DNA from 3 places in the Pseudomonas sp. F007 genome. Region 1 is predicted to be linked to each of the others. Evidence: riboswitches for the same ligand, from Rfam matches in the RefSeq annotation. Region 1 holds a riboswitch; each other region holds the start of a gene.

Region 1 (9,786 bases):
TAGTCCTGTTCCTCCAGCTTGTAGCTCTGGATCATCGTGCCCATGCCGCCATCGAGAATCAGGATGCGCTCTTTGAGGGCTTGCTTGAGAACGTGGAGGCGAGCGCTGCGATCGGACATGAAGGACTACCTGGTAAGCCTATTACGAAGGGCGGGAATCATAACAAACCTGTGCGCGATTGGAGCATGGGGCGCTTTTGCATGAATATCGCTCATGTTGGGCAGGGTGCTGGCCCGGTAGAATCGCGACGATTTTTCACGCTCGGGACCCGGCACATGTCGTATCGCATTTACATCAGCCTTTTTGCGCTGCTCATCAGCAGTTTCGCGGTAGCGCAAGGCAGCTCGCCGGCGATCTCCTATACCCGCGACATTCAACCGATCTTCACCGAAAAGTGCGTGGCCTGCCACGCTTGCAACGACGCCGCCTGTCAGCTCAACCTGGGCAGCGGCGAAGGCGCGGCGCGCGGCGCGAGCAAGGTCCCGGTCTATGACGGTGATCGCAGCACGGCGTCGAGCCCGACGCGGATTTTTTACGACGCCTTTGGCAAGCAAGCCTGGCAGAACAAGGGCTTCTACCCGGTGATCGAGTCTCAGGGCAGTCAGGCCGCGTTGATGGCGCGGATGCTCGAGCTGGGGCACCAGACTCCGCTGCAACCGAATGCCAGGCTGCCGGAAGACATCGTCCTGGGGCTCAACCGCAATAATATGTGCCCGCAGCCGGCGGAATTCGACGGTTATGCCAGCCAGCACCCGAAAGAAGGCATGCCCCTGGCGGTCACCGGTCTGACCGACGCGCAATACCAGACCCTGCAACGCTGGCTGGCCTCGGGCGCGCCCATCGATGAACAGGCCCTGGCGCCGAACGCGCAAGAAGCCGCGCAGGTGGTGCAATGGGAAAATCTGCTGAATGCCCCGGGCGCCCGGGAAAGCCTGGTGGCGCGCTGGCTGTACGAGCATTTGTTCCTCGCCCATGTCTACTTCAAGAATGGCGAGCCCGGGCACTTCTTCCAGTGGGTGCGTTCGCGCACCCCGACCGGCCAGCCGATCGACCTGATCGCCAGCCGCCGCCCCAACGATGACCCGGGCACCCAGGTGTACTACCGCCTGTGGCCGGTGCAGGGGGTGATCGTGCACAAGACCCACATCAGTTATCCGCTGAGCCCGGCCAAGCTGGCCCGGGTCAAGAGCCTGTTCTACAGCGGCAACTGGCAGGTCGACGCCTTGCCCGGCTACGGCCCGGAGCGCCGCGCCAACCCGTTCGAGACCTTTCAGGCGATCCCCGCCCAGGCGCGCTATCAGTTCATGCTGGATAACGCCGAATACTTCGTGCGCACCTTTATACGTGGCCCGGTGTGCCGTGGGCAGATCGCGACCGATGTGATCCGCGACAACTTCTGGGCGCTGTTCCAGGCCCCCGAGCATGACCTGTACATCGTCGATCCGAACTACCGGCGCCAGGCCACGCCGCTGCTGGCGATGCCCGGGCAGAATGATGATGTCGGCAGCGTCCTGAGCCTGTGGCACACCTACCGCGACAAGCGCAACGATTACGAAGCCCTGCGCCGCGACAGCTACGCCGAGGCGCCGGCGCCGAGCTGGTCGACCCTGTGGGCCGGTAATGACAACTCGTTGCTGAGCATCTTCCGCCACTTCGACAGCGCTTCGGTGACCAAGGGCCTGATCGGCGATGTGCCGCAGACCATGTGGCTGTTCGACTACCCGCTGCTGGAGCGCACCTACTACCAATTGGCGGTGAACTTCGACGTCTACGGCAACGTCTCGCACCAGGCGCAGACGCGGCTGTATTTCGACCTGATCCGCAACGGCGCCGAGCTGAACTTCCTGCGCCTGATGCCGGCCGACTCGCGGGATGCCTACCTCGACGACTGGTACCAGAACAGCGGCAAGCTGAAGATGTGGATGGACTATGAAAACATCGACGACGACACCCCGACTGCGCTGAGCCTGGACCCCAAGGACCCGATGCGCGACTTCACCCATCAGTTGCTGGCGCGCTACGGCGACCTGAATGCCCGGCCCGACCCAATCAACCGCTGCGACGGTGCCTACTGCTCGCGGGCCAATATCGACCCGGCGCTGCAGGGTGCTGAACAGGTCCTGAGTCGCCTGGTGTCGCGCCCGGCGGCGGGCTTGAAGGTGATCGACCAATTGCCGGAAGCGACCATGCTGCGCATCGAAGTGCCCGGCGGCAAGCGCGAGATCTACAGCCTGCTGCGCAACCGCGCCCACAGCAACGTCGCGTTCATGCTCGGCGAATCCCTGCGCTATCAGCCGGGTCTGGACACCCTGACCCTGTACCCCGGGGTGCTCAGCAGCTACCCGAATTTCATGTTCAATATCCCGGTGGCCGACGTGCCGGAATTCGTCGAGGACATGGAAAACGCCAAGGACGCCAACCGTTTCGAGCGCATTGTCGAGCGTTGGGGCATTCGCCGCAGCCATCCGCTGTTCTGGGTGTATTTCCACGATCTGAGCCGCTATATCCACGAAACCGACCCGGTGGAAGAGGGCGTGCTGGACATGAATCGCTACGAGAACCTGTGATTGAGCGCGGGTTCAGGCCCGCGCTTTAACCCGACAAAAATACTGGGACTTTGTCCGGCGCCACGTTTGGCGTAAACTGCGCCCAAGCCTGCGAGGAAATTCCATGACCGCTATTACCATCACCGACGCCGCCCACGATTACCTGGCTGATCTGCTGTCCAAGCAGAACACTCCGGGCATCGGCATCCGCGTCTTCATCACCCAGCCTGGCACCCAGTACGCCGAGACCTGCATTGCCTACTGCAAGCCGGGCGAGGAAAAGCCGGAAGACACCGCGCTGGGGCTGAAAAGCTTCACCGCCTACATCGATCACTTCAGCGAAGCCTTCCTGGATGACGCTGTCGTCGACTACGCCACCGACCGCATGGGCGGCCAGCTGACCATCAAGGCGCCAAACGCCAAAGTACCGATGGTCAACGCCGACAGCCCGATCAACGAGCGCATCAACTACTACCTGCAAACCGAAATCAACCCGGGGCTGGCCAGCCACGGCGGCCAGGTCAGCCTGATCGATGTGGTGGAAGACGGCATCGCCGTGTTGCAGTTCGGCGGCGGCTGCCAGGGCTGCGGCCAGGCGGACGTGACCCTGAAGGAAGGCATCGAGCGCACCCTGCTCGAGCGCATCCCGGAGCTCAAGGGCGTGCGCGACGTGACCGACCACACGCAGAAAGAAAACGCCTACTACTAAGGCGTTCGCTGCGACCCAAAAAAACGGCGCCCCGTGAGCGCCGTTTTTTTATGCCTGTGTACATCCCGATATCACGTGTCATCGTTGGCCTCCATCGCTGGCAAGCCAGCTCCTACAGGGTTTCGCATACATCACAGTATTTGTGACCGACACAAATCCCACTGTAGGAGCGAGCCTGCTCGCGATGAGGCCATCAGCCACACCGCATTCATCGAGGTTACATCTACGGCCTATACAAATGCGCATGTCCCGCGCGATACAGCGACGACTCGCTGAAGCTGTCACTGGCCAACACCCGGCCCACCAGAATCAACGCCGTGCGGCGAAAACCCTTGGCCTGCACCTTCTCGGCGATATCTGCCAGGGTCCCCAGCACCCAGTCCTGATCCGGCCAACTGGCCCGGTGCACCACGGCAATCGGGCAATCCGCGCCGTAATGGGGCAGCAGTTCAGCGATGATTTTCTCCAGGTGATTGACCCCCAGATGAATGGCCATGGTGGTGCCGTGGGCGGCCAGGCTGCTGAACGACTCGCCGGCGGGCATCGTGGTCTTGTCGGCATAACGGGTGAGGATCACGCTCTGGGCGATGTCCGGCAGGGTCAATTCAGCTTCCAGCAACGCCGCGCAGGCGGCGGTGGCGGTGACGCCGGGGATGATTTCGAACGGAATATCCAGTGCCCGCAGGTGGCGGATCTGCTCGCCGATGGCGCCGTACAGGCTCGGATCGCCTGAGTGCACGCGAGCCACATCCTGGCCTTGGGCGTGGGCCTCGTATATCAGCTCGATGATCTGTTCCAGGTGCAGTTCGGCGCTGTTGACCACCTGTTCGGCCTGATGGCCTTCGAGCACGGCAGCTGGCACCAGCGAGCCGGCGTAGATGATCACCGGGCAACTGCGGATCAGCCGTTGGCCCTTGACGGTGATCAGTTCCGGATCGCCGGGGCCGGCGCCGATGAAGTAGACGGTCATGGCCGGCTCCTGAGGGGGTAGGGAAGGGTGCAGATGAGCGATGCTCATGATGAAAAGGGGGATTATGGCAATGTTCGCTGTTGAAACTGTAGGAGCGAGCTTGCTCGCGAAAAACTTGAGGGCGCCGCAATTATTCAGGATGCTCGTGTCATCGTTAACGTTTTTCGCGAGCAAGCTCGCTCCTACAGGTGCAGGAAATCATTACCCCGCACACGCCAACGCAAAGGTCGCCTGCGCATACTTCTGCCGTGAAATCAGCAAGGTCGCCGGCGCCTGGGCCAGTGCTTCGGCCAGGGCGAGGGCAGAGCTTTCGGCGACGCCGTAACAACCCGTGCGCTCGAAAGCGATCTGCGACTGGTGGCTGAGCTGTTCTTGATAGCCGGACAATTGCTCGCTGCTGAACACGGTCAGCGGTAAACCCAATTGCTCAGCCAGTTCAATCAGACCAGGTTCATCGCGTTTCAGGTCGATGCTCGCCAGCGCGGTGATCGATTGCAGATCGATCCGCTGAGCCTGCAAGGCCTGATCGAGTAACGCGCGCAGCGTGCTGGCCGGGCAGCCGCGTTGGCAGCCGAGGCCGACCACCAGGGTCGGCGCCGCGCGCGTTTCACTCATGCCTGATAGTCACCTGCGCTTTTGCGTCGGAACAACCAGGCGCTGATCAGCCCCAGGGCCAGCCAGAACGCCACGTTGGTCAGCTGCGAAGCGATCTTGAACTGTGCTTCCAGGGCCTCGGGGGCGAGCATCGAATGCACGTCCGGTTGCGGTGCGCCGACGATGTGCGGCACCGCCAGGATGGCCACGCCGAGTGCCTTCAGCAGCCAGTTTTTGCCGAAGGCGATCAGCGCGATACCGGCAGCGGTAGAAGCGGCAGTACCGATCCACCACATCTGCCGTTGCGCCAGGTCGGCGGCGGCAGTACCCGGTAGCTCCGGCGGCAGGCCGAGGGTCGGCGCGAGCACGAAAGTGGCGTAGCCGGCCAGGCCCCAGAGCAGGCCCTGGGACGTGCGGGTCGGGGAGCGCAGGGTGTAGAGACCGGCGAGCATCAGTGCAAAACCGACCGCCACCACCAGGTTACCGCCGGTGGTCGACAGCACGCGCTGCCAGCCGTCTTCCGGTTCCCAGGCTTCGGCGTCGTGGCTGTGGGCAGCCATCGCCGAGTCGGCATGTTCATGCACGTGCTCTGCGACGGGCTCGGATTTCTCGTAGGTCTCGGCCTGCAAAATCAGCGGCGAGACCCAGAAGCTTTGCAGCAGGGTCAGCAGAAGGGCGGCCAGCAGCCCGCTGAAACCTGCGGTTTGAGCAATACGCTTGATCATCTGGGCAGGTCTCAGTGGCACGGGAAAGCGGCGCTGTGCCGGGTGTCATGAGCGGCGTTGTGCACGGCTTCGATGTGCGAGAAGCCGGCGAAATACACCAGGCAGGCACCGAGGATCGAGGCACTGAGGGCGGCCACCAGGCGTTGGCCCAGTGTGGTGGTGCCGGCGGCGGTGGCGTGGCGGGTGCTGCTGATGGTCGACATGGCGCTTACCTCTGGTCAGTCAGGGGTGATCCGTGCGCATGCAAGCCTCCGCGAGCAGGCCGCGGAAACTCAAACAGCGCCCGCCCACCGCGGGTTTGTTATTCAAGTATTGCGGGCCGGTCTCCGGGCTCACGAGGGGCTGGCACTGGCCAAACCTGCAAGAATCGCCTTCCCATGCCCTACAGCAGGCACAGTGGCTGTGATTCTTCGCTCGCTTACCGTTGCGGGGGCAGCACCGGACTGACATGGCTTTGGAGTAAAGCACATGATTCACCGGTTTCCCGTTTCACCCTGTGAAGGGCACCCGTAACAAGCTGTGTAGGAGAGCATGGGCGGGTGCTGGCGTCAATCCTGGGACCGGGTTGAACCCTTCGCGAGCAGGCTCGCTCCCACAATGGATCAGTGGCCACCACAAACATTGACCAGGCCCAGTACGATGCGTAGCCTTGCACCTTCGAGGTTCTTCGGCCCCAGCGCCGAAGCTAAGAAGGGAACGCGGTCGATGCCGCGGCTGCCCCCGCAACTGTGAACGGTGTCGTCGCTGCCAGGCCACTGCACGCTCTTTCGAGCGGCGGGAAGGCGCAGAAACCGCCAGTCGAAAGACCGGCCCACCGTCAGCCAGGAGACCTGCCTCGATCCAGATTCTCACTACAACCGGGCGGGGTGATCCGGTGGCGAACTGCTCCCGCGCGCGTCTGCGTTGCCGGTCCTCGTCCCGTATGCCCGCCACCTTGCCAAAGGGCATCCGATGAAAACACTGGCCAAACTCCCCGTCACCATCGTTACCGGCTTCCTCGGCTCGGGCAAGACCACCTTGCTGCGGCACATGCTCGACAACGCCCAGGGCCGGCGCATCGCGGTGATCGTCAACGAATTTGGCGAGCTGGGCATCGACGGCGAAATCCTCAAGCAGTGCTCCATCGGTTGCACCGAGGAAGAAGCCAGCGGCCGGGTGTATGAGTTGGCCAACGGCTGCCTGTGCTGCACCGTCCAGGAAGAGTTCTTCCCGGTGATGCGCGAGCTGGTGGCGCGCCGTGGCGACCTTGATCACATCCTCATCGAAACCTCCGGCCTGGCCCTGCCCAAGCCGCTGGTCCAGGCTTTCCAGTGGCCGGAAATCCGCAGCGCCTGCACGGTTGACGCGGTCATCACCGTGGTCGACAGCCCGGCCGTTGCCGCGGGCACCTTCGCCGCCTTCCCGGACCAGGTCGACGCCCAGCGCAAGCTCGACCCGAACCTGGACCACGAATCGCCGCTGCACGAACTGTTCGCCGACCAGCTGTCCAGCGCCGACCTGGTGATCCTCAACAAGACCGACCTGATCAACCCCGAAGACCTGGCCCGAGTGCGCCTGGAAGTCGCCGAGGAACTGCCGCCAGCGGTGAAAATCATCGAGGCCAGCAGCGGTCGCGTGCCACTGGACGTGCTGATCGGCCTGGGCGCCGGCTCCGAAGAGCACATCGACAGCCGCCACAGCCATCACGATCATCACCACGACGGCGACGATCATGACGATCACGATCACGACGCCTTCGATTCGATCTCCATCGAACTGCCGCAGGCCGATGAAAGCCTGCTGCTTGATGCCTTGACCCAACTGGTGGTGCAGCACGGCATCCTGCGGGTCAAGGGTTTCGCCGCCATCCCGAACAAGCCGATGCGTCTGCTGATCCAGGGCGTGGGCACGCGCTTCGACAAGCACTTCGACCGCCAGTGGGGCGCCGAAGAAGCGCGCAGCACGCGTCTGGTGCTGATCGGCCAGGAACTGGATGCGGCCCTGCTCGAAGCGCAACTGCGCGCCGCCCTCAGCGTCTGATCCATGCACCTGCTCAGGACCCAGCCCGGCGGATTCGTCTCCGAGGACAACATTGCCGATCTCGGGCAAACCCCCGCCGAGCTGGTGATCCTGTGCAGCGGTGACTCCAGCCTGGCGCTACTGGCCGAGGCCGCGCAGCAACTGCCTGAGGATTACCCGAGCCTGCGCCTGGCCAACCCGATGCAGGTGCAGAATCACGCCTCGGTCGACCTGTATGTCGATCAGGTGCTGCGCCACGCCAAAGTCATCCTGATCTCGCTGCACGGCGGGATTGCTTATTGGCGCTATGGCGTCGAGCGCCTGATCGAGCTGGCGCAGCGCGGCGTGCAGTTGATTCTGGTGCCGGGCGACGACCGTCCCGACCCGGAGCTCAGCGACTTGAGCACGGTGCCGGTGGCAGACCGCGAGCGGCTCTGGCACTTCCTGCGCCAGGGCGGCAAGCACAACGCCCTGGAGTTGTATCGCTGCCTGGCCAACCGTTGGCTTGGCCGCGACTATGCCTGGGGTGAACCGCAGGTTTTGCCACGCACGGCGATCTATCATCCGCATCACGCCCAGCCGAACCTGAAGGATTGGCAAGCCGACTGGCAGCCCGACCAGCCAGTGGCGGCGCTGCTGTTCTATCGCTCGCACTTGCAGGCGGCCAACACCGCGTTCGTCGATGTGTTCTGCCAGCGCATGCAGGCGGCGGGGCTCAATCCCTTGCCCATCGCCGTCGCCAGCCTCAAGGAGCCCGGCTGCCTGAGCGTGGTCGAGGACTGGCTGGACGAGGTGCAGGCGGCGCTGATCCTCAATACCACCGGCTTTGCTCAATCCAGCCCCGAGGCGCCGCACCTGCGGCCGTTCCGCCGCGACATCCCGGTGATCCAGGCGATCTGTGCCCAGGACAATCAGCCGGGCTGGAGTGCCAGCGAACAGGGGCTGGGGCCGCGTGACCTGGCGATGCACATCGCCTTGCCGGAACTGGACGGGCGGATCATCAGCCGGCCCATCAGCTTCAAGGACCTGGCCTGGCGCAGCGAGCGCAGCCAGTGCGATGTGGTGTGCTACCGGGCGCACCCCGAGCGCATGGATTTCGTCGCCGAACTGGCCCGGCGCTGGGCCGAGTTGGCGCGGGTGCCGAACAGCGAAAAACGGGTGGCACTGATTCTCGCCAACTACCCGACTCGCGATGGACGCATCGGCAATGGCGTCGGCCTGGATACGCCGGCGGCGGCCTTGAATATTCTGCGAGCGTTGCAGGCTCAGGGGTATCCGCTACCGGCCGAATTGCCCGCCAGCGGCACCGCGTTGATCCAGCAATTGCTCGGCGGGGTCAGCAATGATCTCGACAGCATCGACCTGCGCCCCTGCCAGCAGAGCCTGGCGCTGGAGGACTACCGGGCGATGTTCGAAGCCTTGCCCGCAGCCAATCGCAACGCGGTGCTGCAGCGCTGGGGCGACCCGAGCGCGGACCCGATGTACCGCGACGGTCGACTGATGATCGCCGGCCTGCGCTTCGGCCTGACCTTTGTCGGCATCCAGCCGGCGCGTGGTTATCAGGTCGATCCGAGCGCGGTCTACCACGACCCGGACCTGGTGCCGCCCCACGGCTACCTGGCGTTCTACTTCTGGCTGCGCAAGGTCTATTGCGCCCATGCGCTGATCCATGTCGGCAAACACGGCAACCTCGAATGGCTGCCGGGCAAGGGCGTCGGCCTGTCCGAGCAGTGCTGGCCGGATGCGCTGCTGGGGCCGCTGCCGAACATCTACCCGTTTATCGTCAACGACCCGGGCGAGGGCGCCCAGGCCAAACGCCGCACCCAGGCGGTGATCATCGACCACCTGATGCCACCGCTGACCCGTGCCGAAACCTACGGGCCGCTGCGCAACCTGGAGTTGTTGGCCGACGAATATTACGAAGCGCAGTTGCTCGACCCGCGCCGCGCCCGCGAACTGCAGCGCGACATTCTGGCGCTGGTGCGTGAAACCCATATCGACCGTGAGTTGCAACTCGACAGCGACGCCGACGCGGCGATCTGGCTGCCGCGCCTGGACACCTACCTGTGCGACCTCAAGGAATCGCAGATCCGCGATGGCCTGCATGTGTTTGGCGAATCGCCGAGTGGGCGGTTGCGCATTGATACCTTGCTTGCGCTGTTGCGCATTCCCCGGGGGGATGGCCGGGGGGCGCAGTCGAGTGTGTTGCGGGCGCTGAGTAAAGCTTTTGTTCTGGGTTTCGAT
Region 2 (9,786 bases), on a different contig from region 1:
GCCGGACTATTCGGAGATCTACCCGCTGGACGACCTGATCTGGGACAACACCAACAAGGCGCTGTTCTTCCGTGCCGATATCCTCAATCTGCACAGCCTCGACGACGCCGAACTGAAGGCCCTGGGCGAGCGCCTGGTGGAAAGCGAGCTGGATGATTACACCGATATCACCACCCTGATCGGTATCGAGTTCGACGACAACACGGCCTGGGGCCAGTTGACCATCCTCGAGCTGAAACTGTTGATCTACCTCGCCCTGCAGCAATACGAAGAGGCGAAGGACGCGGTGGAAGCCTTCCTGCAGTACAACGACAACACCGTCGAGCGCGGCCTGTTCTACCAGGCGGTGAACGCAGTGCTGGAGATGGAACTGGACGAAGACCTGGAGCTGGCGGACTACGAGGTCAACTTCCGCCGGATGTTCGGCAACGAGCGGATGGATGCGGCGATTGGTTCGGTCAACGGCAGCGTACGCTTCCATGGCCTGACGCCAACCAGCATGAAGCTCGAAGGCCTGGACCGGCACCTGCGCTTGATCGACAGCTACAAGAAATTGCATGCGGCGCGGGCCAAAGTCGCGGGTGTCTGACTCTTGTAGGAGCTGCTTGTCGGGCCGCCGCATCGCAGCGCATGGCGACTCTGCGGTGTGTCAGGCTCTGCACCTTCGCCGGCAAGCCGGCTCCTACAAGGTTGGGGGCGGTCACGGATTCCGCAACTGATTCGCCGTGGCAGACCCGCTATCAGGTGGCGCGCAAGCGCAAGATCTGCGCGCCGTCGAGCGGGTCCGTGAGGTAGTGGGCCTGCACGCCGAAGGTGTCGTACAAACGTTGTGGCGTGAGCACTTCCAGCGGCTTGCCGAGTGCCACCAGGCGTCCGCGGTCGAGGATTGCCAGGCGGTCGCAGGTCAGGGCCTGGTTGAGGTCGTGCAGGACGATCAGGCTGGTGACGGGCAGGGCCTGGACGCCCTTGAGAATCGTCAGTTGATGCTGGATGTCGAGGTGGTTGGTCGGCTCGTCGAGCAGCAGGATCTGCGGGCGCTGGGCGAGGGCCCGGGCGATGTGCACGCGCTGGCGCTCACCGCCGGACAGGCCGCGCCAGGTGCGTGTGCCCAGGTGCGTGGCGTCGACATCGTGCAAGGCCTGGCGGACGATGGCCTCGTCTTCCCGGCTCCACGGGCGCAGGGCCGACAACCAGGGCGTGCGCCCGAGGGCAACGGCGTCGAACACGCGGATCGCATCGTCGGTGTCGGCCTGCTGTTCGACCACCGCCAGGCGTTGCGCGATGCTGCGTCGCGAGAGTTTTTCCAGCGGCTGGTCAGCCAGCCACACACCGCCGGCTGACGGCGTGCGCAAGCCGGCCAACAGCTTGAGCAAGGTAGACTTGCCGGAGCCATTCGGCCCGACGACGCCGAGGGTTTCGCCGCGATGCAGATCGAGGTGGATATCCTCCAGCAACTCGGCGTCACGCACCCTGAAGGACAGACCTCGGCAACTCAGTGCGGGCGCGTTCATCGGGCGTTCCTGCGGCCGATCAGGATCAGCGCGAACACTGGCGCACCGACCAGCGCGGTGATCACCCCGACCGGAATCACCTGGCCTTTGATCAAGGTCCGCGACAGCACATCGGCGGCAATCAGAAACAGCGCCCCGGCCAAGGCACTGGCGGGCAGCAGCCGTGAGTGCCCGGTGCCGAGCAGCAGGCGCACGGCATGGGGAATCACCAGGCCGACAAAACCGATGGAGCCGACAATCGACACCATCACCGCCGTCACCAGCGCTGCACAGCCGACCAACACAAACTGCACCCGGCGTACCGGTATGCCGAGTGATGCGGCTGAATCGCTGCCAAAGGCAAAAGCGTCCAAGGCACGCCGGTGCAGCAGGCATAACAGCAGACCCGCGACCGCCACCGGCACCGCCAGCCACACCGACGGCCAGCGCACCCCGCTGAGGTTACCGAGCAGCCAGAACATGATGCCCCGCGCCTGTTCGGAACTGGCCGACTTGGTAATCAGGAACGCGGTGAGGGCATTGAACAGCTGCGAGCCGGCGATGCCCGCGAGGATGATTTGCCCGGTGCCGCGACTCGAGCCGCTGAATCGCGCCAACAGGATCACCAGGCCAAACGCGGCCATGGCGCCGACGAAGGCCCCGGCCGACAAGGTCAGCATGCCCGCGCCGACGCCGAGCAGGGCCACCAGCACGGCGCCGGTCGAGGCCCCGGCGCTGACGCCCAGCAAGTACGGATCGGCCAGGGGATTGCGCAGTAGCGACTGCAGGATCACCCCGCAGGTGGCCAGGCCGGCACCGCAGGCGGCGGCGACCAAAGCGCGGGTCAGGCGATAATTCCAGACGATGCCCTCGTCGATCGGGTCGAGCGGGTAGCCGGCCGCCCACAGTTTGTTCGCCAGCACCTGGAATACCACGTGAAGTTCGATGGCGGTTTCACCGATGGCCACCCCGGCGACCACGGCGGCCAACAGCAGCGCCATTGCCAGTAGCGTTCTAATCAGGCTCGTGGTCATTTCGGCAGGTCGTAGCCGTCGATGGCCTCGGCCAGTTGCCGCAAGCCGTCGAAGGTGCGCACGCTGGCCTGCATGGCCATCGCATCAAGGATGATGATGCGGTTGTTCTTCACCGCGTCCATGTTGCGGGTCACCGGGTCGCTGCGCAGGAATGCGAGTTTCTTTTCATGGTCGTCGGCGGGGAAACGGCGGCGGTCCATGCGAGCGATCACCAGAAACGTCGGGTTGGCCTTGGCGATGGTTTCCCAGCCGACCGTCGGCCATTCCTCGTCGGACTCGACCACGTTACGCACGCCCAAGGTCGTCAGCATGAAGTCGGGAACGCCCTTGTGGCCGGCCACATAAGGGTCGATGTCCATATCGGCACTGGAGAACCAGACCAGGGCACTGAGCGGCGGGCGCTTTTTCTCGTGTGCCTTGGCAATCGATTGGGCGAGGCTGGCCTTGAGTTCGTCGGTCAGTTGGGTGCCGCGCTCGCGCACATCGAAAATCTCGGCGAGTTGCTCGATGCCCTTGTAGATGCTTTCGATGCGGAACGGCGCCAGGCGCGTACCGTCGGCGCCCACCAGGTTGTCCTTGGCTTCGCAGTCGGAGGGCAGCAGGTAGGTGGGGATCTTCAGCTCATGAAATTGTTCGCGGGTGCCGACCACGCCCTGAGGCCCGACCGTCCACTCCAGCTCCACTGTCACCAGCTCCGGGCGCTTGCCGATCACCGCTTCAAAACTTGGATCGTTGTCCGCCAGGCGCTCGATCCTGTCGTTCTGCGCCTTGTACGCCGGCAGCACGTTGTTGAACCACAGCGACGTGCCGAGCACCTTGTCGCCCAGGCCCAGGGCGTAGAGCATTTCGGTGCCGGCCTGGCCGATGGTCACGGTACCGCTGGGGGCATGCTGGAAGGTCAGGCTGCTGCCGCAGTTCTCGAGGGTCAGCGGGTAATGGGTCGGGGTGGCCTGGGCCAGGGCGCACAGGCCCATACCGGCAATGAGGGTCGAAAGGCGGGGCAACAGCATGGGGCAATCTCCATTTGTACCGTACAGGCAACAGCAGGGGGTACGGTTTGGAAACACACCCTCGAACACTGCGTTGAACACAGGGCAAGGCCGCGCGACCAGGGAACTGGCGGGCGGCAGGATGTCCTTCCCGGACACCCCGCCGGTTAGTCATTTGCTTGGCCGGCAGGTCTCCTGACTCGTGCGTCGTCGCCGCACTCCGGCCTTCCCGGAGTTGATCCAGTGGCAGTTGAGGAGTGGGCTCGGCATCTACAGTTGCGGGGGCAGTTCCGATGGACACCGGGTGTGGTGTTTCGGATTCCCTATTAATCCCGTGGGGGACCGGCGGCGCTATGGTAGTCGATCACGCCGCCGGGAGGAAACGCGCCAGCCGTTCGTTAGGGCAGGCGCGGTGGGTGAAAGTTGCTGTCGATGAGCGACTGGACGATTTCGATCGAGCCATTGATCGCGAACTGCGCGCCCATGCACACCAGCAAAAAGCCCATCAGCCGGGAGATGGCGTCGATCCCGGATTCGCCGGTGATGCGCATGATCAGCCCCGAGCTGCGCAGGCAAATCCACAGGATCAGCGCAGTGAACAGGAAGATCAGCGGCGGCGCGGTGGCAATCACCCAGGCCGGGAACAGGGTGCTGTGCTTGATCGTCGCCGCAGAACTAATGATCAGGGCAATGGTGCCCGGGCCGGCGGTGCTGGGCATGGCCAAGGGAATCAGGGCGAAACTTTCCTTTTCCTTGACCTCGTGGGCAGCCGTGGGTGGCGGTGGCGGCGGAAACAGCATCTTCATGCCCATGACGATCAGGATGCCACCCCCGGCGATGCGCAATCCGGGGATGGAGATGTTGAAGGCATCCATTATCAGTTCGCCGGTGTAGTAGGTCAGCGTCATGATCAGGAAGACATAGATGGCCGTCAGCCGCGCCTGCTGGTTTTTTTGGCGCTGGTTGAGGCCTTTGCTCAGGGCGAGGAACAGCGCCACGGTGGTGGGCGGGTTGAGCAACGGCAACAACGCCAGCAACCCCAGGGCAATCGCGTTGAATAAATCACTCATGGGTTTTATTGAGTGGCGGAGGTTTTGATCTTCAGGATGTCGGTGTAGATCGCATTAACCGTCTGCCCCACTTGCAATTTCTTCATGCGCTCCTGAAGTGCCGGATCTTCGACCTTGAGCACCCTCACTTTGCCTTCAGGAGGCAGCAGGGTCACTTCATGGGTTTTGAGATCGATCTTGGTGATCTTCGAGCTGACCTTGACCTGGCGCACCGCTTCGCCGCCCGGGTTGGGATTGTCCTTGGTCGCCCGAATGGTCATCGCTTCATCGCTGACACCGGGGGCGCCACCCACTTCGGTGTCGAGTACATAGGCCACCGAGCGCAGGACTTGAATGTCGACCTTGTCACCGACTTTCAGGTTGTGCAGGGCCTTGGCTTTCTCGGTCAGTTGCAGGGGGATCGGCTGCTGGTCAGGGCCTTCGATCGTCACTTGATGGTTTGCCGCATCGACCGCCAATACCTGCGTCACCACGTGGCCTTCCATCGCGGTACTGCCCAACGGAATATCAGCCGCCTGGGCGCTGATGGCGGCAGTCGACAGAAGGGTGGCAAACGTAACACGCAAGGCGAAGGATTTGATGGGTTTCATGAGCCTGGTTTCCCTGTAATAGCTGACGGACACGCCCAAGAATAGTCGCTGTTCGGCAACTTGCCTGCTGACGTTATCGATTGAATTGCCGAGCATTTCGCCCTGCATGGGACTGTCTGCTATTTGCGATTTCACTGAGTTAAGTCAGCAGGCGATCGCCGGGCAGCCGTTTAAACTTGAACTACTATGATTTCGAACGGTCGCGCGCGAAGCAGCGGCCGCGGTCGACCATCACAGCACTCACGTGGTGCGTACGCGCTGATTTTGTTTTTCGGGAGGGGGGCGTCGTGCTCGACTACATTGCGCTGGGCATACTTTTTTTCGCGGCCATCGTGCTGTTCTACGGGATTATCGTGCTGCACGACATTCCCTACGAAATTGCCGTACACCGCAAACATCCACATCAGGACGCCATTCACGCAGCAGGTTGGGTGAGTCTGTTCACCCTGCACGCCTTGTGGCCGTTCCTGTGGATCTGGGCCATGTTGTACCGGGAAGATAGAGGCTGGGGGTTTCGAACAGATCCCGAGCAGTTGAAGCTCGATGCGGAACTGGTCAAGGAGCTGGCTGAATTGCGCCAACGCGTACAGCGCCTGGAAGGGAAGACGTTGTCCGATGACACTACAGAAGGACGGCAATAAACCATGGACTTATTACTGATCCTGACCTACACCGCCATTTGCGTGGCGATCTTCAAGATTTTCCGTATTCCCTTGAACAAGTGGACGGTGCCGACTGCCGTGTTGGGAGGCGTGGTGCTGATCGGCGCGCTGATCTTCCTGATGAACTACAACCACCCCTACTCGGAAGTGGCGCGCTCGTACTACGTCTCGGTGCCGATTATCCCGACCGTGACGGGCAAGGTGATCGAGGTGCCGGTCAAGGGCAACGAGCCGTTGAAGACCGGGGATGTGCTGTTTCGTATCGACCCCGAGCCGTTCGAGAACCGTCTCAAGTCGCTCAAGGCCCAGCAAATCTCGGCGCGGGCTGATTTGTTCCGGATCAACGAACTGATCAAGCGCAACTTCGGTACGCGGCGCGAGCTGGATGCTGCCCAGGCGCTGGTGGACGACCTGCAGGGGCAGATCGACAATGCCCAGTTCGATCTGGACAACACCACCGTACGGGCACCGAGCAAGGGTTTCGTGACCCATGTTTCGCTGCGTGCGGGGATGATGGCGACCAAGTTTCCGCTGCGTCCGTCGATGGTCTTCATCCCGGACGAGGGCCAATACTTTGCTGCCTGGATGCGCCAGAACAGCTTGCTGCGCCTGGTGCCGGGCGATGAGGCAGAGGTCGCGTTCGACGGCATACCGGGGCGGGTATTCAAGGGCAAGGTGAAGAATGTCATCAGTGTGATTGGCGAGGGGCAGATCCAGCCATCCGGCACCTTGCTCAGCTACACCGGATCGCCACCACCGGGACGGGTGCCAGTGGTGATCGAAATCACCGACCCGGATTACCCGGAGTATGCCAAGTTGCTACCCGGTGGCTCATATGGCCAGGCGGCGCTGTACAGCCAGCACTTCCACCATGTGGCGATCATGCGCAAGATCCTGCTGCGCATGGCAGCCTGGATGAACTACATCTTCCCATTCCATTGATGGGCGAGGGGGTAGACCGGCGACAGCTGGCTACCCCCTCGATGATTCTGCGATGGCTTCTTCCCTTTTTCCCTCTCCAAGGGCCCCAGACCCATGACCCCAGCGGACTCTCCGTCGCCAACTCCCGAACCGGGACGCATCGTGCGCAAGACCGGCGCCAATACCGGCTTGAACCGCTGGCTGCCTGGGCTGCGCACGCTGCGCGAGTACCAGTTGGCCTGGTTGCGCCACGACATCCTTGCCGGCCTGGTATTGACCACCATGCTGGTGCCCGTGGGGATCGCCTACGCGGTGGCCTCCGGGCTGCCCGGCATTTACGGACTGTACGCGACCATCGTGCCGCTGATCGCCTACGCATTGTTCGGCCCCAGCCGGATCCTGGTGCTGGGCCCGGACTCGTCGCTGGCGGCGGTGATCCTCGCAGTGATCCTGCCGCTGTCCGGTGGTGATCCGCAGCGCGCGGTAGCCCTGGCGGCGGCGATGGCGATTGTCTCGGGCGTGGTGTGCATCCTCGCCGGCATTGCGCGCCTGGGCTTTATCACCGAGCTGCTGTCCAAGCCGATCCGCTATGGCTACATGAACGGAATCGCCCTGACCGTATTGATCAGCCAGTTGCCGAAGATGTTCGGCTTTTCCATCGAATCCGCAGGCCCGCTGACCAATCTCTGGTCCATCGCCACGGCAATACTCGACGGCAAGAGCAACTGGATCACCTTTGCGGTCGGCGCCGCGACCCTGGCAGTGATCCTGCTGCTCAAGGGCAACAAGCGCATCCCCGGCATCCTCATCGCCGTGGTCGGGGCGACGGTCGCCGTCGGCGTGCTGGATCTGGGTACGAGTGCCGGGGTCTCGGTGCTCGGCGCGCTGCCCCAGGGCTTGCCGGCGTTCGCCATTCCCTGGATTACTCGCGAAGACCTGGTCCCGGTGCTGATCGGTGGCTGCGCGGTAGCGCTGGTCTCGTTCGCCGACACCAGCGTGCTGTCACGGGTCTACGCGGCGCGCACCCGCAGTTATGTCGACCCCAACCAGGAAATGGCCGGCCTGGGCTTTGCCAATCTGGCGGCCGGGTTTTTCCAGGGTTTTCCCATCAGCAGCAGTTCGTCGCGCACCCCGGTGGCCGAAGCCGCAGGCTCGAAAACCCAGTTGACCGGGATTGTCGGTGCACTGGCGGTGGCCTTGTTGTTGATGGTGGCGCCGAACCTGTTGCAGCACCTGCCCAATGCCGCACTGGCGGCGGTGGTGATTGCCTCGGCGATTGGCCTGATCGAAGTCGCTGACCTGCGACGGATCTATCGCATTCAGCGTTGGGAGTTCTGGCTGTCGATTGTCTGCACCATCGGCGTCGCGGTGTTCGGTGCGATTGAAGGGATCGCCCTGGCCATCGTGCTCGCCGTGATCGAGTTTCTCTGGGATGGCTGGCGCCCCTATTCCGCGGTGCTGGGGCAGCCCGAGGGGGTCAAGGGCTACCACGATATCCAACGTTATCCACAGGCCAGCTTGATCCCCGGGCTGGTGCTGTTTCGCTGGGATGCACCGCTGTTTTTCGCCAACGCGGAACTGTTCAACGACCGCGTGCTGGACGCCGTGGCTGCCTCGCCGACGCCGGTGCGCTGGCTGGTGGTGGCCGCCGAACCGGTGACCAGCGTCGATGTCACTTCAGCCGACGTGCTGGCGGAACTGGATGACACCCTGCATGCAGCGGGCATCAAATTGTGCGTGGCCGAAATGAAAGACCCGGTCAAGGACAAGCTCAAGCGCTTCGGCCTGTTCGCCCGCCTGGGGGAAGCGGCGTTCTTTCCCACCATTGACGATGCGGTCAGCAACTATCAGGCCCTGTATCCCGGCGACCGCCAGCACTGAAGTCATTGGCCGGCCTTGCCCCTGATCAATTGGCGCAAAGCGAAGCGATTGGGGTGACAGGCCTCGGCCACAGCACGCGGCAGCGGCAGGGGCTCGTTGTCCAGCCAGGCCGCCAGCAATTCGCCGGACAGCGGCGCGGTGATCAAGCCGCGCGAGCCGTGGCCGCTGTTGACGTACAACCCTTCCAGCCACGGGCAAGGGATGTCCGGAACCTGCCGTGCATCCCGGGCCAGCGCCGCATAGGCTTCGCCGAAGGCATTGCGGTCGGCGAGCGGGCCGACGATGGGCAGGTAGTCCGGGCTGGTGCAGCGAAAGGCGGCCCGGCCCTGCAACTGCTGCGGGTCGAGTTGATCGGCGTGCAGACGCATCACCAGATCGGTGGATATTTCCTTGAGCATTTCCAGGTTGCCCAGGTGCTCGGCGGTGGTCGGCGTCAGGTCGTCGCTGTGGAAATCGAAGCTGGCGCCCAGAGTGTGTTCGCCCAGGCGCGCCGGGGCGACATAGCCTTCGGCGCAGACCACCGTGGCCAGGGATTGGCTGTCGGCGGTTTGTGGCAGGCGGGTGATTTGCCCGCGGATGCGCTTGAGCGGCAATTCGGCGCTTTGCGCGAAACGCTTGATTTCGGCCGCGCCGGCGAGGACCACCAATGGCGCGCTGGACAACAAGGTTTCGCCGTCCCAGGCTTGCCACTGGTCGTCGACCTTGCGTAACTCCACGGCTTCGCGGTGACTCAGCAACTGTACGCTGGGGTGGACCGCCTGCCATTGGCACAGCGCTGGCGGATGCACCCAGCCGCCCTCGGGGTAGAACAAGCCGCCGTGCTCCAGGGCGATGCCGGCGCGAGCTTCGGCCTGCTGCTGATCAAGCTGATGCACCAGGTCGGCGGGGAAGGCCGCCGCCAGTTGCGCGTGGCGTTCGGCTTCCTTGGCATTGAATGCCAGTTGCAGCACGCCGCAGTCGTCCCAGTCAGTACCACGTTGCAGGTGTTCGAGCAGGCGGCGGGTGTGGCCGAAACCGCTGACGATCATCTGCGACAGGGCGGTGCCGTGGGCCGAGAGCTTGAGGTACAGCACGCCCTGGGGATTGCCCGAGGCTTCCTGGGCCAGATCGGCATGCCGTTCCAGCAGGCTGACCTGCCAGCCACGGGCT
Region 3 (9,786 bases), on a different contig from region 1:
CCTTCGCGAGCAGGCTCGCTCCTACAGGGGTGCGGCGTATACATAAAAACCTGTAGGAGCAGCCCGGGCGGCGTTCCGCTGCTCGCGATGAGGCCAGAGCAGTCAATTCAAATCCCACAGAGCTGACGCAACAGCCCGGTATCCAGATGCTTTTCCACCAGATCCGCCAGGCGCTCGATATCGCGTTCGCGCAAGCCGTGGTAATCAACCTCCTGCACCGCTTGCAAACCGGCCCAGCGCAGCAGCGCACTGCAGGCGGCGGGCGATTCGAACAGGCCATGCAGATAAGTCCCGAGCACCTGGCCATCGGCACTCTGTGCGCCGTCGCAGCGTCCGTCTTCCAGCAACACCGCTGCGTGCTCCAGTGCAGGGCCGGTGGTCACCCCGGCATGAATCTCATAACCGCTGACCTCGGCGTTTTCCACCTGTAAACGGCCACGCACATTGCGCAGTTGCTTCTCTCGTTCGAGCACGGTTTCAAACGCCAGCAAACCGAGGCCGGCGCTGGAGCCAGCGGCGCCCTCCAGGCCCAGCGGGTCGTGTACCTGCGCGCCGAGCATCTGCAGCCCTCCGCAGATCCCCAGCAGCTTGCCGCCGTAGCGCAGGTGCCGGGTGATGGCGGTGTCCCAGCCATTGGCGCGCAAGTGCTGCAGATCGCTGCGCACGCTTTTCGAGCCCGGCAGGATGATCAGGTCCGCCGGCGGGATCGGCTGGCCAGGGCCAATAAACTGCAGGTTGACCTGGGGATGCAGGCGCAACGGGTCGAAATCGGTGTGGTTGCTGATGCGCGGCAAGACCGGCACCAGCACATTGAGCACCTGTTCGGCCTTGTCGGTCTGACGCTGGTCGATGCCGTCCTCGGCCTCCAGGTGCAGGTCCATGACATAGGGCAGGACGCCAATCACCGGTTTGCCGGTGCGCGCCTCGAGCCAATCCAGGCCCGGTTGCAGCAGTGCGATATCACCGCGAAAGCGATTGATGATGAAGCCTTTGACCCGCGCCTGTTCGCTGGCCGAGAGCAGTTCCAGGGTGCCAACCAGATGGGCGAACACACCACCGCGGTTGATGTCGGCAATCAGCAGCACCGGGCAATCCACTGCCTCGGCAAAGCCCATGTTGGCGATGTCGCCGGCACGCAAGTTGATCTCCGCCGGTGAGCCAGCGCCTTCGACCATCACCACCGGGTAGGCGGCGCTGAGGCGTTGATGGGACGCCAGCACTGCCTGCATCGCGATCGCTTTGTAGTCGTGATAGGCGACGGCATTCATCGTGGTAACGGCCCGGCCGTGGATGATCACCTGGGCGCCGGTGTCGCTGTTGGGCTTGAGCAACACCGGGTTCATATCGGTATGCGGCTCGAGGAGCGCGGCCTGGGCCTGGACCGCCTGGGCCCGGCCGATCTCGCCGCCATCGGCAGTAACGGCGCTGTTGAGTGCCATGTTCTGCGGTTTGAACGGCACCACCGCCACACCCTGGCGCGTCACCCAGCGACACAACGCCGTCACCAGGGTGCTCTTGCCGGCATCGGACGTGGTGCCCTGCACCATCAATGTAGTCATGAGGCTTCCTTGGCGTAGGCGATGAAAGCGCGCTCGAGGCGCAACCAGTCATTTTCGTCGGCCGGCAGGCCAAAGCGTACGCTGCTGTTGTGACTGAACAGGCGCAGCAAGATGCCCTGCCGAGCCATGAATTCATACAAGTGCTCGGCACGCTCGGTGATCAACCACTGGAACAAGGCGCAGCCACCGTGGGGCTTGAAGCCATGCCGCTCGAGGACTTCCACCAGGCGCTGGCTGGCCGCCTCGCTGCGCAGGCGCTGCTGCTGATGCCCTTCGGTATCACGCAGGCAAACCTGGCCGAGTACCCGCGTCGGCCCACTGACCGCCCAGGGGCCGACCTGTTCGGCGAGTAACTTGAGCAGTTTGCGTTCCGCCAGGACAAAACCCAGGCGCACACCCGCCAGGCCGAAAAACTTGCCGAAGGAGCGCAACACGATCAACCCGACCTGATTGGCGAAGGCCGCCAGGCTCAGATGCGGGGTGTTGTCCATGAACGCTTCATCGACCACCAGCCAGCCGCCGCGCTGCGCCAGCCGCCCGTGCCATTCGAGCAGGCGTTCCGGGGTCAGGCTCAGACCGGTGGGATTGTTCGGATTGACCACCACCAGCACATCAAGCTTATCGAGGTAGAAATCCACCTCCTGCTCCACCACTTCGCGCACCACGTAGCCGTTGCGCCGCCAGGCTTCGGCGTGTTCGGCATAGCACGGCGAGAGCACGCCGACCTTGCCGGCACGGCGCAAGCGCGGCAGCAACTGGATAGCCATTTGCGAGCCGGCGACTGGCAGTACATGGCTGGCGCCGTAGTACTCGCGCGCCGCCTGCTCCAGGCCGTCTTCGGTTTCCGGCAAACGCGCCCAGGCCCGTGGCGCAATCTCCGGGATCGCCCACGGCCACGGCGCCAGGCCGCTGGAAAGGTCGAGCCAGTCGGCTTCGGCGATGCCATAGTGCAAGGCCGCCTTGCGCAGGCGGCCACCGTGTTCAAGCATAAAACTCGGCTCCCACACAGAGAATCAGCAACCACAACCACACCCCGCGCTGGACCAATTGCCAGCCACGGTCGATCGAGTCAGCATCCGCCGGCACGCCTTCGCCCAGTTGCGGACGTTGATGCAGCTCGCCGTGGTAGATCGCCGCGCCGCCCAATTCCACACCCAGGGCCCCGGCACCGGCCGCCATCACCGGCCCGGCGTTGGGGCTGTCCCAGGTCGGTCCCTGGGTGCGCCAGCACTTGAGCGCCAGGCGGGTTTTGCCCAATAGCGCGTAGGTCAGGGCCACCAGGCGTGCGGGAATGTAGTTGAGCAGGTCGTCGATTTTCGCCGCTGCCCAGCCAAAACGTTCGAAGCGCTCATTACGATAGCCCCACATCGCGTCGAGGGTATTGCTCAGGCGATAAAGCACCACCCCCGGCGCACCGGCCACGACGAACCAGAACAGCGCGGCAAATACCGCGTCGCTGCCGTTCTCCAGCACCGATTCGGTGGCCGCACGGGCCACTTCAGTTGAGTCCAGCTCGCTGGTCTGGCGACTGACCAGATAACCGACCCGGTTGCGGGCTTCGTCCAGGTCATCGCTGCGCAAGGCACGGGCCACCGGTTCGACATGCTCGCCGAGGCTGCGTAGACCCAGGGCGCAATACAGCGCAAGAATCTCCACCAGCCAACCGATGTAGGGCAGCCACGACAAAGCCGTGGCCAGCAGGGTCAGGGGCACGACCACGATCACCCAGGCGGTGACGCCATGGCTGCGCCAGCCGCGACCGGCGGCGTTGAAGCGCTGCTCGACCCGGTCGGCAAAACGGCCGAAAGCCACCAGCGGATGCCAGCGTTTCGGTTCGCCCAGCAACGCATCCAGCGCCACGGCGGCGACACTCAGCAACGCCACACTCATTGACTCACTCCCCAACTATTTTCATACAGCAGTTCACTCAGCGGACGCGGTTGCGCCCAGCCTTCCAGTGCCAGCATCGGCGCTGGATAGAATTCGTTGACCGGTCCCAGGCACAACACCGCCAGCGGCTTGGCCCCTGGCGGCAACCCAAGCAGGTCGGCCAGCGCTTGCGGTTCGAACAACGACACCCAGCCCATTCCCAGCCCTTCCGCACGGGCGGCCAGCCAGAGGTTCTGAATCGCGCAGGACAGCGATGCCATGTCCATTTCCGGCAACGTCCGTCGGCCGAAAATGTGCCGTTCGCGGTCATCCATCAAGGCCGCGACCAGCACTTCGGCGCAGTCGTTGATGCCTTCGACCTTGAGCTTCATGAAGTCGTCGGAACGCTCACCGAGGGCCTCGGCAGTACGCACCCGTTCCTCTTCCACCAGACTCTGGATGTGCTGGCGCAGCGTTCGATCACTGATGCGGATAAACCGCCAGGGCTGCATCAGGCCGACACTCGGCGCCTGATGCGCCGCTTCCAGCAGGCGGCGCAACAACTCCGGCGCCACCGTGCCGCCGCTGAAGTGACGCATGTCGCGTCGCTCGGCAATCGCCCGATAGACCGCCTGGCGTTCGGCTTCGGAAAATTCCTTGGCGCTCATGGCTGCTTCGCTGCAGGCGCGAGCAGTGCGGCAATCGCTGATGGATTGGAGGGGAAGTAGAAGTGCACGTAGGACGCGGTCATCCGCCCTTCACGGTAGACCGCCTCCGCTCCGCGCCCGCCATTGGGGCTCAGGCCACGAGCGATCGGCTCGAGGGTAGTGCTGGTCAGCGAGTGGTGGTAGGTGTGCCCGCGCAACGCGCCTTCCGGCAACTCCACCGCCTGTAACGCCAGCGCGGCCAGGCGTTTTTGCATCACCGCGTCGCCGCTGAGCAAACCGACCAGTTCGGCGCGTACGCCGTCGACGTCGGTCAGCGAGTCCAGCAGATAGAGCATGCCGCCGCATTCGGCGAGCAAGGGTTTGCCGGCGTCATGGTGGGCACGGATGGCGGCGAGCATGGCGCTGTTCTGCGCCAGTGCCACGTGGTGCAGTTCCGGATAGCCGCCCGGCAGGTAGAGGCTGTCCGCTACGGGCAGTTGCCGATCACGAATCGGTGAAAAGAAGCACAGTTCGGCGCCCATCGCCCGCAACAGGTCGAGGCTCGCGCCATAGGTGAAGGCAAAGGCTTCGTCGCGGGCCACGGCGATGCGCACCCCGGCCAGCAGCGGCTCGGCGGCGATCACTTCAGGCGCGGCAAAGGTCACCGCTGGCGGCAGTGCCACTTCGCAACTGCTGGCGAGGGCATCTGCCGCCGCGTCGAGACGCAGGTCCAGATCATTCAGCTCGCTGGCCTGGACCAGGCCCAGGTGCCGACTCGGCAACTCGATGCCGGTCTCGCGCGACAACGCGCCGTACCAACGCAAGCCTTCGGTCAGGCTGCCTTCAAGCAGCTGTGCATGACGCAAGGTGCCGACCCGGTTGGCCAGGACCCCGGCGAACGGCAGGTCCGGCTGATAGCGCGCCAGGCCCAGTGCCAGTGCGCCAAAGGTCTGGGCCATGGCGGTGCCATCAATCACCCCCAGTACCGGCACGCCAAAGTGCCGGGCCAGGTCCGCGCTGGAGGGGGTGCCATCGAACAGCCCCATGACCCCTTCGATGAGGATGAGATCCGCGTCCAGGGCCGCTTCCCACAACAGACGACGACTTTCCTGCTCGCCGACCATCCACATGTCCAGTTGGTACACAGGATTGCCGCTGGCGCGCTCGAGGATCATCGGGTCGAGAAAATCCGGACCGCACTTGAATACCCGGACCTTGCGCCCCTGGTTGCGGTGCAGGCGCGCCAGGGCGGCGGTGACGGTGGTCTTGCCTTGACCGGAAGCCGGCGCGGCGATCAGTACCGCCGGGCAGTGACGAGGGTTATTCATGAACAGTGACTCACAGTTCGACACCTTTCTGCGCCTTGATCCCGGCCTGGAACGCGTGCTTGATCATGCCCATTTCGGTGACGGTGTCGGCCAACTCGACCATCTCCGGCTTGGCACCGCGACCAGTGACCACCACGTGCTGCATAGGCGGACGGGCCTGCAGATCGCTGAGCACCTGATCGAGATCCAGATAGCCATGCTTGAGGGCAATGTTCAGCTCATCCAGCACCACCAGGCCGATGGCCGGATCTTGCAGCAGCTCGCGGGACACGGCCCAGGCCGCTTCGGCGGCGGCGATATCACGCTGGCGATCCTGGGTTTCCCAGGTGAACCCTTCGCCCATCACATGAAACCGCACCTGCTCGGGGAAGCGCCGGAAGAACAACTCTTCGCCGGTGCTGTTACGGCCCTTGATGAACTGCACCACGCCGCATTGCATGCCGTGGCCCATGGCTCGCGCGAGCATGCCGAACGCCGAACTGCTCTTGCCCTTGCCGTTGCCGGTGAGCACCAACAGCAGCCCGCATTCGTTGGGCGAGTTGGCAATGCGCTCGTCGATCACCGCTTTCTTGCGCAGCATGCGCGCCAGGTGTCGTTCGTCGCGTTCAGGGGAATCAGTCATGGGGGAGCTCTCCGTTGAGGCTGGATAACGGCGGGCAGGCATGGAAAAAGACGGCAAGAAGCCTGGCATCGCCCACCGTGATGCCGCTGGATGGATCAGGCCGGTCTCCGGGCTCATGAGCGGCGATTGGCCGGGCGCTGCGCCTTCCCATGTCGCAGCGGACACAGTGGCTGATGGCAGCGCTTTCACTCATTTACCGTTGCGGGGGCAGCGCCGGGATCGTCGCCCGTCCTGTCAAAGAACGCGCCCTCACCGGCTTCCCTGTTTCACTCGATCGACCCACGGGCCACCGAGCACCTGAAACAAGTCGCGAAGGTTAGTGGGTTGGGGGTGGAGCGTCAATTAAAGGAAGGCCCGGCCTGACCGATTGAACCTTCGGCGCCGCGCGCGCCTCTACCCATCACGCGATGTTATTAATGGGAGATCGGCATGCAAACGTCTCGCCTGACAGTTGTCCTCACCCTGGCCGCAGCCCTGGTCGCCTGCGGCGAGACCGCAGTCCTGAAAGTCGCCGAGGGCACTGGCCCATCGCCCGAACTGCCGGCGCCAAACAAGACCCTGCTGCCCACCGTCAACATCGCGCCTGCCGTGGGCTGGGCCGATGGCGCCAAACCAACGGCCGCCGCCGGCACCAAGGTTGGGGCATTCGCCGAAGGCCTGGATCATCCACGCTGGCTGTACGTGCTGCCCAATGGCGACGTGCTGGTGGCCGAAACCAACGCGCCACCCAAGCCCGATGACAGCAAAGGCCTGCGCGGCTGGGTCATGAAGCAGTTCATGGGCCGCGCAGGGGCTGCGGTACCCAGCGCCAATCGCATCACCCTGCTGCGCGACAGCAACCACGACGGTGTGGCCGAAACCCGCACAACCTTTATCGAGAACCTCAACTCCCCCTTTGGCATGACCCTGGTGGGCAATGACTTGTACGTGGCCGATACCGACCGCCTGCTGCGCTTCAACTATGTCGAAGGTGCAACCACGATCAGTTCGAAACCGATGAAGGTCATCGACCTGCCAGGCGGCCCCCTCAATCACCACTGGACCAAAAACGTGATCGCCAGCACCGACGGCAGCAAGCTCTACGTGACCGTCGGCTCCAACAGCAATGTCGGCGAGAACGGTCTGGACCAGGAGCAAGGTCGGGCGGCGATCTGGGAAGTGGATCGGGCCACCGGCAATCACAGGATTTTTGCCTCGGGCTTGCGCAACCCCAACGGCATGGCCTGGGAGCCGAACAGCAAGGCCCTGTGGACGGCGGTGAACGAGCGGGACGAGATCGGCAGCGACCTGGTGCCGGACTACATCACCTCGGTCAAGGACGGTGGTTTCTACGGCTGGCCCTTCAGCTATTACGGGCAACATGTCGACGACCGGGTCAGCCCGCAGGATCCGGCGCTGGTGGCCAAGGCCATCGCACCGGATTATGCCGTGGGCCCGCACACCGCTTCACTGGGCCTGACCTTCGCCCAAGGCAGCACATTACCGGCGCCCTTCACCGAGGGCGCATTCGTTGGCCAGCATGGCTCATGGAACCGTGAACCCCATAGTGGCTATAAAGTGATCTTCGTGCCCTTTCACGCCGGCAAACCCTCTGACCCGCCGGTGGATGTGCTGACCGGTTTCCTGAACAAGGATGAAGAGGCAATGGGCCGGCCGGTAGGCGTGGTGATCGACCGACAAGGCGACCTGTTGGTGGCCGACGACGTAGGTAACAAGATCTGGCGAGTATCCGCTACACGCTGATGTCAGCGTTTGCGACACAGCGTCAGGCCATCACCCAGTGGCAGCAACGACAGATCAACCCGCGCATCCTCCTTCAGCGCCCGATTCAAGGCCTGGATGGCGCGGGTATCTTCGCTTTGCGGATTGCTCTCCAGCACGCGCCCACTCCACAGGGTGTTATCGAACACCGCCAGCCCACCGGTGCGCAGCAAACGCAGGGCATGCTCCAGATAGGCCGGGTAATTGGCCTTGTCGGCGTCGATGAACATCAGATCGAAGCATCCACCCTGCCCCTCCCGCTCAAGTTCGGCCAGGGTCTGCAAGGCGGGCGCCAGGCGCAGTTCGATACGCTCGCTCAGTCCTGCTTCCTGCCAATAACGGCGGGCAGTGGCATTGTAGTCGCCGGGAATGTCGCAGCAGATCAATTTGCCATCATCGGGCAGCGCCGCCGCCATGCACAGCGCGCTGTAGCCGGTAAAGGTGCCGACCTCCAGCACCCGACGGGCGCCGGTGAGCTTGATCAGCAAGGCGAGAAACTGCCCCTGCTCGGGTGCCACTTGCCAGCGTGCCATGGGCAGGGCCTGGGTTTCGTCACGCAGACGGCGCAGCAGCGGCGTTTCGCGCAGCGAGACATCCAGCAAGTAGTGATAGAGGGCGTCGTCGAGATTAAGCGTTCGTGCAGTCATGACCCCCTCCGCCCACCCGGAACAAAACTAGGGAATACGCGCCAGATGCTCAGGCTGCAAGACGCGCTTGGCACTCAGGTAGGCACGCTGCCAATAGGCCTTGGACAGGCTGTCGAGCTTGACTGTTCCGCCGGTTGCCGGCGCATGCACGAAACGCCCTTCGCCGACGTAGATCCCGGCATGACTGACCTGGGAGCCGCCATTGGTGGCGAAGAAAATCACGTCGCCGGTCTGCAGGGAGTCCTTGCCGACACTCGGTGCCTGCATGCCGATCATTTCACTGGTGGTGCGTGGCAGGGAAATACCTGCTGCATCGCGGTAGACGTAGCCGATCAAGCCGCTGCAATCGAAACCTGAATCCGGCGTGTTGCCGCCCCAGCGATAAGGAGTGCCGACCAGGCCGAGGGCGCGAAACAGCACGTCGTCGGCGACCGGCGAAAAACTCTGGGTGGGGGCGAAAACCGGCGCACGGACCACTTTGGCAGGTGGCGGCGTGCGACTGGCGCAGGCGCTGAGCAGCGCGGCGCAGAGAATCAGTGCTAGGCGGGCCGACTTCGTCATCACAGAACATCCTGAACTGGCTGCGGCTTTCTCTGCCGAGAGGCTGAAAACAAAACCGCGTAAGCAGGGCTTACGCGGTTAGTTTTCAACAATAGATCAGAATTCTAGCGGGTACGCGCCAAACTTCAAGTAAGACTTTAAGTTTGCACTACAAAAAGAAGGGGCATTACTGAGGAATATCATTTTGTTGGACCGCCGGCGCTCTAACACGGTGGTTACAGCGCCGTTGCCCGATAACTTACTTGCGCGCGGTGACCGTGGTCGGAGCCATCGCAAGGGCGCGCTTGGCTTCGATGAAAGTCTTGCTCCAGTAGCTGTCGCCCAGGCTATCGACCCGCACGCCGCCGCTGCGGCTGCTGCTGGAATGGATGAACTGGTTATCACCCAGGTAGATCCCGGCGTGACTGACACGACCGCGACGACCATTGGTGGCGAAGAACAGCAGATCGCCCGGCTCCAGCTTGCTGCGAGAAACCAATGGCGCGTCTACGTTGATCATTTCACGGGTGGAGCGCGGCAGGTTCATGCCAGCTTCTTCGCGAAACAGGTAGCCGATGAAACCGCTGCAATCGAAACCGGCTTCAGAGGTACCGCCGAAACGGTAACGGGTACCGATCAGGGACATGCCACGTTCGAGGATGCTGTCGGCCAGAACCGGCATCTGATAAGGCTTGCTGCCAGCAAAGTCGGCGAGCTCTTTTTCGGTCGCCAGTTCTTCCTGATAAAGAGCGGAAGACTGCGCGGTAGCAGCATTTTTAGCCTGTTGTTGCTGGACGTCTTGCTGGGACACTG

The links. Region 1 has a riboswitch for cobalamin ahead of ACZYR5_RS27565 (CbtB domain-containing protein). Riboswitches for the same ligand answer to the same signal wherever they lie in the genome.
Region 2: another riboswitch for cobalamin. It lies ahead of ACZYR5_RS00835 (ABC transporter substrate-binding protein); the one in region 1 lies ahead of ACZYR5_RS27565 (CbtB domain-containing protein).
Region 3: another riboswitch for cobalamin. It lies ahead of cobO (cob(I)yrinic acid a,c-diamide adenosyltransferase); the one in region 1 lies ahead of ACZYR5_RS27565 (CbtB domain-containing protein).

Annotation. Positions count from the first base shown of each region.
Region 1 covers NZ_JBVATA010000012.1:117,590-127,375, forward strand. Annotated here, with positions in the region: gene metH (methionine synthase) at 1-119, opposite strand, end outside; gene ACZYR5_RS27540 (fatty acid cis/trans isomerase) at 276-2,567, shown strand; gene nfuA (Fe-S biogenesis protein NfuA) at 2,671-3,255, shown strand; gene cobM (precorrin-4 C(11)-methyltransferase) at 3,479-4,225, opposite strand; gene ACZYR5_RS27555 (cobalamin biosynthesis protein) at 4,427-4,840, opposite strand; gene ACZYR5_RS27560 (CbtA family protein) at 4,837-5,544, opposite strand; gene ACZYR5_RS27565 (CbtB domain-containing protein) at 5,556-5,747, opposite strand; cobalamin riboswitch at 5,845-6,070, opposite strand; cobalamin riboswitch at 6,188-6,396, shown strand; gene cobW (cobalamin biosynthesis protein CobW) at 6,496-7,563, shown strand; gene cobN (cobaltochelatase subunit CobN) at 7,567-9,786, shown strand, end outside.
Region 2 covers NZ_JBVATA010000001.1:163,684-173,469, reverse strand. Annotated here, with positions in the region: gene ACZYR5_RS00850 (OsmC domain/YcaO domain-containing protein) at 1-589, shown strand, start outside; gene ACZYR5_RS00845 (ABC transporter ATP-binding protein) at 741-1,511, opposite strand; gene ACZYR5_RS00840 (FecCD family ABC transporter permease) at 1,508-2,524, opposite strand; gene ACZYR5_RS00835 (ABC transporter substrate-binding protein) at 2,521-3,534, opposite strand; cobalamin riboswitch at 3,682-3,875, opposite strand; gene ACZYR5_RS00830 (MarC family NAAT transporter) at 3,912-4,583, opposite strand; gene ACZYR5_RS00825 (hypothetical protein) at 4,589-5,173, opposite strand; gene ACZYR5_RS00820 (DUF3302 domain-containing protein) at 5,461-5,814, shown strand; gene ACZYR5_RS00815 (HlyD family secretion protein) at 5,818-6,777, shown strand; gene ACZYR5_RS00810 (SulP family inorganic anion transporter) at 6,871-8,637, shown strand; gene mnmC (bifunctional tRNA (5-methylaminomethyl-2-thiouridine)(34)-methyltransferase MnmC2/FAD-dependent 5-carboxymethylaminomethyl-2-thiouridine(34) oxidoreductase MnmC1) at 8,640-9,786, opposite strand, start outside.
Region 3 covers NZ_JBVATA010000001.1:264,370-274,155, forward strand. Annotated here, with positions in the region: gene ACZYR5_RS01320 (cobyric acid synthase) at 108-1,559, opposite strand; gene cobD (threonine-phosphate decarboxylase CobD) at 1,556-2,548, opposite strand; gene cbiB (adenosylcobinamide-phosphate synthase CbiB) at 2,541-3,449, opposite strand; gene bluB (5,6-dimethylbenzimidazole synthase) at 3,446-4,096, opposite strand; gene ACZYR5_RS01340 (cobyrinic acid a,c-diamide synthase CobB) at 4,093-5,403, opposite strand; gene cobO (cob(I)yrinic acid a,c-diamide adenosyltransferase) at 5,414-6,025, opposite strand; cobalamin riboswitch at 6,107-6,341, opposite strand; gene ACZYR5_RS01350 (PQQ-dependent sugar dehydrogenase) at 6,455-7,768, shown strand; gene ACZYR5_RS01355 (O-methyltransferase) at 7,771-8,433, opposite strand; gene ACZYR5_RS01360 (C40 family peptidase) at 8,461-8,994, opposite strand; gene ACZYR5_RS01365 (C40 family peptidase) at 9,233-9,786, opposite strand, start outside.